Linked DNA regions of Leucothrix mucor DSM 2157. The protein of the gene in region 2 interacts with the protein of the main gene of each other region in a pairwise test. Links are inferred from orthologs where the notes say so. Each region holds a gene or a part of one and is shown on either strand. Other genes may lie near its edges.

Evidence for each region. The genes of interacting proteins can lie anywhere in the genome.
Region 1: the proteins of LEUMU_RS0105360 (region 2) and LEUMU_RS0101265 interact in binary tests that used the Escherichia coli proteins (3 or more experiments, as listed by UniProt). The link is inferred for Leucothrix mucor DSM 2157 from one-to-one orthologs.

The regions. Positions count from the first base shown.
Region 1 is NZ_ATTE01000001.1:257,579-261,925, reverse strand. The notes cover bases 859-3,858. They hold LEUMU_RS0101265 (ATP-binding cassette domain-containing protein), read right to left. Parts: upstream 3,295-3,858; coding sequence 1,423-3,294; downstream 859-1,422. Other genes in these bases: orn (oligoribonuclease), read right to left, coding at 3,294-3,839; LEUMU_RS0101270 (Bax inhibitor-1/YccA family protein), read right to left, coding at 859-1,337. In the rest of the region: LEUMU_RS0101275 (ammonium transporter), read left to right, coding at 1-547; more of LEUMU_RS0101270, read right to left, coding at 627-858; LEUMU_RS0101255 (M48 family metallopeptidase), read left to right, coding at 3,886-4,347. UniProt on the Escherichia coli protein: Genetic data indicate it may be involved in ribosome assembly or function.
Region 2 is NZ_ATTE01000001.1:1,201,259-1,206,012, forward strand. The notes cover bases 941-4,347. They hold LEUMU_RS0105360 (2-oxoglutarate dehydrogenase E1 component), read left to right. Parts: upstream 941-1,309; coding sequence 1,310-4,147; downstream 4,148-4,347. Other genes in these bases: rraA (ribonuclease E activity regulator RraA), read left to right, coding at 941-1,294; mqo (malate dehydrogenase (quinone)), read left to right, coding at 4,266-4,347. Also shown: aceK (bifunctional isocitrate dehydrogenase kinase/phosphatase), read left to right, coding at 1-812; more of rraA, read left to right, coding at 809-940; more of mqo, read left to right, coding at 4,348-4,754. UniProt on the Escherichia coli protein: E1 component of the 2-oxoglutarate dehydrogenase (OGDH) complex which catalyzes the decarboxylation of 2-oxoglutarate, the first step in the conversion of 2-oxoglutarate to succinyl-CoA and CO(2).

The DNA of each region.
Region 1 (4,347 bases), 940 kb from region 2 along the record:
AATGCTGGTCACTCACATCTCAGCCGCCACTGGTGCGTTGACCTGGATGTTCTACGAGTGGAAAAAATACGGCAAGCCTACCGCACTGGGAACAGTAACCGGTATGGTTGCAGGCTTAGGTACGATTACTCCGGCATCCGGTTTTGTAGGCCCTGGCGGCGCACTGATTATTGGCTTATTAGCCGGTATCGTCTGCTTTAATGCGACCCTGCTGATCAAGCAAAAATACAAAATCGATGACTCACTGGATGTATTCCCAGTGCATGGCGTCGGCGGTATTTTAGGAACCTTCCTTGCGGCGATTTTTGCATCCGATCAACTGGGTGTATTCAGCGGCCAAGGCTATGCTGAAAATATCAGTGGCATGATGCATCAAATGGGCGTGCAGCTAGTCGGTATTATCGCAACGGGCTTATACACAGCGGTTGTGACTTACCTAATTTTCAAGGCGGTCGGCATGATCACCAATGGTGTGAGAGTCTCTGATGATGAGGAAGCACAAGGTCTGGATATCGTGGATCACGAAGAGCGTGGTTACGATCTTTGATTGATTTTAGATAAACGTCAGATACAAAAAAGCCCCGCATCATGCGGGGCTTTTTTTATAGCTTAACGTTCAGTAGTGACTAGTCGTCGCCCATGAATGCCATCAGGAACTGAAGTACATACCAGAACAACAAACCAACGCTTGAGAACAATGACAAAGACGCTGCTACGTGCTGGTTAGTGTGATACTCATGAATGATGTTTGACGTGCTGTACAAGACAGAAGCCGCTGCAAACAGAATCATCGCACCAGAGAACCACAGGCCTAATGAGAAACCAAACAGAATCGCTGCAACGATAACACCCATTGCCACGAAACCACCGATCATCAGGAAGCGTCCCATGAAAGAGAAGTTAATCTTGGTTGAGAACGCAGTGAACGTCAGTCCACCCACCAGCGCAGCAGTAATGACTACCGCGTAAGTCAATGTGTCTGGCGCTGTCATCAGTGCGCGTGTAATTGGTAAGGTCGACAGGAAGGCAAATGCCACCACGTACAAACCGAGTCCCATGTATTGACGCTCACGAGAAACACCGGAGTGTGCCCAGTTATCTGCCAACATTGAAATACCCATGTATGCAGCCATTACCAGCAGCCACATCCAGGAAGAACCAGCTAGTACGCCCATAAAGGCATTAGCGATTCCAGTTTGTAGGAAAAAGGTCACTGCTACTGCATAGGCAACAATCGCGCCGCCTAAGTGCAGGTAAGTGCGCTGAATAAACGCCGCGCGCTCACTTTCTGCAGCATTGGCAACAATCTGGCCAGAACCCACATCTAAAAAACTCATAAACAATCTCCTAAGTATAAAAAAATATCTTTATTGTGATAACAATCAGTATATATGGAAACCAATAATACTGAGTGACAAATTATTAACTCATCGCTTGCTCGTACTCTTCGGCAGCTTCCATCCATGCAAGTTCCACTTCTTCAAGCTTACCGTCGATTTCGCTTTTCTTCAGCAGCAATGCTTTTAGCTTCTCTTTATTATGCTCGCTATAAATATCAGGGTCAGCGAGCTGCTTTTCAAGTTCAGCTGAGCCTTTACTCAAAGTATCCATCTCTTTTTCGTGCTTATCAACGATCCGTTTTAGGGGCTGCAATCGTTTGCGTTGTTCTGCATTTTGCTTGCGTTTATCCTTACGATTATCAGGTCTATCTTCCGTTTTTGGCGCGTTTTGCGCCTGCTCGCGGTTTTTCAACCATAGCGAATAATCATCCAGATCGCCCTCAAACACAGTCGCTTTGCCGGAATCCACCAATACCAGATCGTCAGTGACTGATTTTAGCAAATGTCGATCGTGCGAGACAATAACCATAGCGCCTTCAAAGGCTTGCAGTGCCATACTCAACGCATGACGCATGTCTAAATCAAGATGATTGGTCGGCTCATCCAGTAGCAATAAGTTTGGCCGTTGGTACACTAATAAAGCCAAAACCAGCCGCGCTTTCTCACCACCTGAAAATGGCTGAACCGCTTCATCAACACGCTCGCCTTGAAAACCGAAGCCACCCAGATAATTACGCAAATCCTGTTCACGTGCTTCTTTATCTAAAGCGCGCATATGGTCCAGTGGCGACTGGTCAATATGTAACTGTTCCACCTGATGCTGTGCGAAATAGCCAAGATGCAAATCCTGCGCAGACCACATGGAGCCTGCCAACACAGGCAACTCACCCGCCAAGCATTTAATCAGCGTTGATTTACCTGCACCGTTTGGCCCGATTAAACCAATACGCTGCCCCGGCATTAATTGAAAGTCGACCTTCTCAATAATCGGTGCGCCGCCATACCCCACCGAAGCTTCGGTGAGATTCAACAAGCGGTCTGGCAATTTACGCGGCTCGAAAAAGCTGAATTTAAACGGTGAATCGATATGCGCTTGCGATACCAGCTCCATCCGCTCCAAGGCTTTTAAGCGACTTTGCGCCTGCCGAGCCTTAGTTGCCTGCGCCCGAAAGCGATCCACATACTTACGAATATGCGCGACTTCGCGTTGCTGACGCTCAAAGGTGCTTTGTTGCTGCGATAAACGCTCAGCTCGTAAGTGTTCAAAAGCCGAATAGTTACCGGTGTACAAAGTAATTTTCTGATGTTCCACATGCGCAATGTGGCTGGTCACGGCATCTAAAAACTCGCGATCGTGCGAAATTAGCACCAAAGTGCCCGGATATTGAATCAGCCACTGCTGCAGCCAGATCACCGCATCCAAGTCCAAATGATTGGTCGGCTCATCCAGCAATAACAAGTCGGAACGGCACATCAATGCCTGCGCCAGATTTAAGCGCATGCGCCAACCACCGGAGAAACTGCTCACCGGACGGCTAATCTGCTCCTGCTTAAAGCCAAGGCCTTGCAGCAAGGTCGCAGCGCGGCTTTCAGTGGTATAACCATCGATCGCTTCCAGCTGTCCTAGCAATGAGGCTAAATGCTCACCTTCGGCGGTTTTCATCTGGACTTGCAAAGAGGCAAATTCAATATCGCCTTCCAGCGCATAACTCAGTGCGGTCTGCTCGCTTGAAGGTGTGTGCTGAGCCACATGCGCCATTACCCAATTGGGCGGCATGGAGAACTGTCCGGACTCTAGGGACAACTCCCCCCGAATCAAGGCAAACAAACTCGATTTACCGGTGCCATTCGCACCCGTCAGGCCGACTTTTTGGCCCGGATGAATGCTAAAGGTACTGCTACCAATCAGCTCGCGCCCACCACGGCGCAATGAAATATCAGAGAATACCAGCATCAGATCGACATGATTTCTTTGCGGTAATACTGTAGCTCAGCAATAGAATCCACAATGTCATCCATGGCCAAATGCGAGCCTTTCTTTTTAAAGCCTTTGGCTACTTCCGGCTTCCAGCGTACTGCTAACTCTTTCAATGTGCTGACATCCAAATTGCGGTAATGGAAGAAATCTTCCAATAGCGGCATCGTGCGCGCCATAAAGCGACGATCCTGACAAATGCTGTTGCCACACATTGGCGACTTGCCCGCATCAATGTACTGACTCAGGAACGCAATCGTTTCCGCTTCAGCCATCGCTTCGGTATGCGTACTGTTACGCACTCGCTCAATCAAACCGGACGATCCATGCTGTTTCTGGTTCCAGGAGTCCATTCCCGCCATGATCTCATCGGATTGATGAATGGCGATCACTGGCCCTTCTGCCAAAATGTTCAGTTCTTTATCGGTAATCACCGTCGCAATTTCGATGATCTGATCATTCACAGTATCCAGACCGGTCATTTCCAGATCAATCCAGATTAAATTATTGTTGTCTACATGCATGGTTTATACTTTCTTCTCGTTTTGAATTCAGGATGTATCTTAGCAAATGCCTACCTTCACGTTGATATTTATCTTAGCAATAATCGCGACTATCGGCACTCAACTCTGGCTATCATTTCGCCAGTCCCGATATGTGGCAGAACATCGCCCTGCAGTACCGGCAGAATTTGCCGAGTCCATCACGCTAAAAGAGCACCAAAAAGCGGCGGATTACACGCAGGCTAAAGGTAAACTGGGCCGCATTGAGCTGATTATTAGTACCGTTCTATTGCTGATCTGGACCTTAGGTGGCGGCTTACAGTGGCTAAATAGCTTGTGGGCTGATAGCGGATGGGGGGAACTGGCAAGCGGTACCGCCGTGATTCTAAGCTTTATGGTGATTTCCAGCCTGCTGGACATTCCAACCTCACTGTATCGCACCTTCGTGATAGAGGAAAAATTTGGTTTTAACAAATCCACGCTCAAAACATTAGCCGTAGATTTAGTCAAAACCCTGATGCTGTCATTA
Region 2 (4,754 bases):
CGTATCCCTTTGTTTTTAAAGTGATCAATGACCGCTTTGCGCCGCCCAAGCAGGTCACTACACGCATCGTAAAAGAGAAATACCAGCTGGTAAAAATGCATGATCGGGTAGGGCGATTGGCCGATACGCTAGAATTTTCCCATGTGGCTTTGCCATTAGATCGCTTTGCACCTGAATTAATTGAGCACCTTAAAGAGCGCATTCCTTCCAGTATTAAAATTGAAGGGAATCAGCTGATTATTCGTCACTTATATATTGAGCGCCGCTTACAGCCACTCAACTTATTTGTAGATGATGCCGGCAAAGAAAAGCTCGAAACCGCCTTTATTGAATACGGTAACGCCATCAAAGATTTGGCAGAAGCGAATATCTTCCCCGGTGACTTATTGCTGAAAAACTTCGGTGTCACCAATAACTGTCGTGTGATTTTTTACGATTACGATGAAATCGAACTCATGGTTGATTGTAACTTCCGTAAAATTCCAAAACCACAAAATGCCCAGCAGATGATGGCTTCTGAGCCTTGGTATTCGATTAGCGATAAAGATGTATTTCCGGAAGAATTCCTGCTGTTTGTATCTTCACGGCCTGAGCGCCGGGCGCTGTTTATGAAGCATCACAAAGAGCTGCTGGATGTTGAATACTGGAAGGCCGTTCAGGAGCGTATTCGGGTAGGTACCTATGGCGATGTGTTCCCCTATGGGCAGGAAATTCGCTTCAAAAATATTTATGAAGATGCCGCGGTATTGACTGAAGAAAACCCTACAAATGCCACTCTTACTAATAACCCCCTTAGAGATAATCAATTATGACCTTTAAGACAGCTGATCTCTGTGACGATCACTTTGACTCTGGAACACTCCAGATTTGCGAGCCAATTTTTGGCGACTTTGGAGGTCGAAACAAGTTTTATGGTGAAGTACACACCATTCATTGTTTCGAAGATAACTCCATGGTTCGCGAGGCTGTCGCCTTAGATGGCAAAGGTAAAGTGTTGGTTATCGACGCCGGTGCCTCATTTCGGTGCGCAATGTTAGGTGATTTATTGGCGGCCAAAGCTGTGTCCAATGGTTGGGAAGGTGTTATTATGCACGGCCTTATCCGAGACTCGGCGGATATAGAAACCATGGATCTGGGTGTGAAGGCACTTGGAACCTACCCGCTGAAAAGCGTAAAAAACAACAAGGGTGTGCACAACATTGAAGTCGCATTCGCCGGCGTTCGTTTTAATCCGGGAAATTTCGTTTATGCAGATGAAGATGGCATCATCCTGAGTCCGACTGCACTTATTTAGGCAAGCAATACAATTATGGCTACCACACAACAAAGTTTATTTTCTAAGATGCGACAAGAATCATTGCTGGACGGCAGTAGTGCAATCTATCTGGAGTCGCTATATGAAGCATATTTAGACGACCCAACTTCAGTTTCTGAAAACTGGCGTCGTTATTTTGATGAATTACCAGATGACATTGCAACCAATGGTAATGGCGAAGCTCGTCACTCTGAAGTTCGTGACCAGTTCCGTAATCTGGGTATGCGCTTACAGCCTGCGGCTGCAGTCTCTGAAGATGCAGCGCACCGTGAGAAGCAAGTTAAGGTATTGCAGCTGATCAATGCTTACCGCTTCTTAGGTCACATGAAGGCCAATACTAATCCTCTGGAAGAGGGTGAAGTTAAAGTCATTCCTGAATTGACGCTGGCTTACCACTCACTGACCAATGATGATTTGGATACTGTATTTAACAGTGGCTCAATGGCAGAAACTGGTGATGTGAAGCTGCGCGAGATCATCGCACTGCTGGAAGCGATCTACTGCAAGACCACCGGTATTCAGTACATGTACATTTCAAGTACTGAAGAGAAGCGTTGGATTCAACAGACGCTGATGTCTACGCACTTGCGCCCGACGTTTACAGACAAGCGTCGCAAGTACTTATTAAAGCAGTTGGTTGCAGCAGAAACACTTGAGCGTTACTTACACTCTAAATACGTTGGACAAAAGCGTTTCTCACTGGAAGGTGGCGATAGCTTAATCCCAATGTTGGATGAGTTGATTCAGCACACAGGTGAGTTAGGCACACGTGAAGTCGTTATTGGAATGGCTCACCGTGGCCGTCTGAATGTATTGATCAACATTATGGGTAAATCACCTGCGATGTTGTTTAACGAATTCGCCGGTAGTGTGGACAATGGCGGTCGCTCAGGCGACGTTAAATACCACATGGGTTACTCTTCAGACATGCAAACACCGGGTGGCCCGGTGCATTTGGCGATGGCATTTAACCCGTCGCATCTGGAAATCGTTGGTCCGGTTGTGGTCGGTGCCTCTCGTGCTCGTCAAGATCGCCGCGATGAAGTTTCTGCCCGTCGTGCAGTATTACCGATTGTTATCCACGGTGACGCGGCATTAGCCGGTCAGGGTGTGAACATGGAAATGCTGAACATGTCAGGCACTCGTGGATACCATACTTCTGGTACGATCCATATCGTTGTAAACAACCAAATTGGTTTCACCACCAGTGCACAGCGCGATGCGCGTTCTACAGAATACTGTACTGACCTGGCTAAAATGGTTGGTGCACCGGTATTCCACGTGAATTCTGATGATCCGGAAGCGGTTGTCAATGTGACCCGTATGGCGGTTGATTACCGTTTGAAATTCCGCAAAGACGTATTCATTGACTTGGTTTGCTACCGTCGTCACGGACACAATGAAGCGGATGAGCCTTCCGCAACACAGCCATTGATGTATAAAAAGATCAAGGCACTGGCAACCGCTCAACAGCGTTACGCTGAAAAGCTAGTTCAGGAAAATGTTGTTTCTAAGGAAGAAGTCAGCCAATACATTGCTGAGTACCGTCAGGCACTGGAGCAGGGCGTGGAAACCGTTCCGCACCTAATCCCACCAGGGCAGCACCAGCAAGATTTCCCAATTAACTGGGAGCGCTTCAAGAACACCAGCTGGGATGATGAAGTCGACACAACTATCACACCTGAGCAGTTCAAGCGTTTAGGTCTGAAACTGTCTGATTCTCCGGAAGACTTCAAACTGAATGCCCGTGTTAAAGCAATTGTTGGCAAGCGCATCCAAATGGCGAATGGCGAGATTGCAACCGATTGGGGCTTTGGTGAGAACTTGGCGTACGCGTCGATTCTGGAAGAAGGCAACCCAATCCGTATCTCTGGTGAAGACGTTGGTCGTGGAACATTCTTCCATCGCCATGCGGTATTCCATGAGCAAACGGACGGCTCTCTACATATTCCATTGCAGCACGTAACGGATAACCCTAAATCATTCGCAATTATCGATTCTTTGCTTTCAGAAGAAGCGGTACTGGCCTTTGAATATGGCTATGCAACGACTGAAGCAGACAAGTTGGTTATCTGGGAAGCACAGTTTGGTGACTTCGCCAACGGCGCGCAGATGGTAATCGATCAGTTCATTAGTTCAGCACACCAGAAATGGGCACTGCACTGTGGTTTGGTTATGTTGCTGCCACACGGCTATGAAGGTATGGGTCCTGAGCACTCCTCAGCACGCCTTGAGCGATTCATGCAGTTGTGTGCACAAGAAAATATGCAGGTTTGTGTACCGAGTACACCGGCTCAGGTATTCCACATGTTGCGTCGTCAAATTCGCCGTGAATACCGCACTCCGCTGATCGTAATGACGCCTAAGAGCTTGTTACGTCACCCAATGGCCGTTAACGAAATGGCTGACTACACTGAGCATGGCTTCCGCAATGTGATTGACGAAGTCGATGCAGTGGATGCGAGCAAAGTCACTGAGTTGGTTATGTGTAGCGGTAAGGTCTACTACGAGCTGTTGGATCGTCGTCGTAGCGAGTCTCTGGATCATATCGTACTGATTCGTTTAGAGCAGCTGTACCCGTTCCCAGCGAAAGACCTGCAAGTTGTATTAGATAAGTACCCGAATGTAACGCGTTATACCTGGTGTCAGGAAGAGCCATTCAACCAAGGCGCTTGGTTGAGTATCCAGCCAAATATCCGTGAGGTATTGGGTGAAGATGCGAAACTGGTTCCAGTGACTCGTGCATCCATGGCCGCACCTGCAGAAGGTAGCCATAAGGCGCACGTTGTAGCTCAGGAAAAAATCATCGTTACAGCATTGGGTTTGGCGTAATCCGTTAATTCGGTAGCGTGATGTTTTTGTCGCTCTGTTCCTCAGTGAACGGAGCGATTACAACTGCCTGCAACAACGGCAGTGATACCTCTTTAGTAATTTCTGGCGATTTAATACCATGATAGATAAACATGTAGATGTGCTTCTGGTAGGCGCAGGTGCGATGAGTAGCACCCTGGCAACCTTGCTTAATCAGCTTGATCCGAATCTTTCCATGATGATGGTTGAGCGATTAGATAAGGTCGCAGAAGAAAGCACCAGCGGTTGGAATAATGCCGGTACTGGCCATGCAGCGTATTGCGAGCTTAACTATACGTCATTGAAGTCGGATGGCAGTATGGATACGGGTAAACCTGAGTTTATTAACCCGGCCTTCGAGTTCAGCTTACAGTTCTGGTCTTATCTGGTTGGAAAAGAGGTGTTGCCTGAGCCGACATCATTTATTAACCCAGCACCACATATGAGTTTTGTATGGGGTGAAGGTAATGTCAACTTCCTACGCAAGCGCTATGAGGCGATGAAACCTCATCACTTGTTTAAGGATATGGAATACTCCGAAGATCACGAAGTACTGCGTGAGTGGATGCCTTTAGTGATGGAAGGCCGC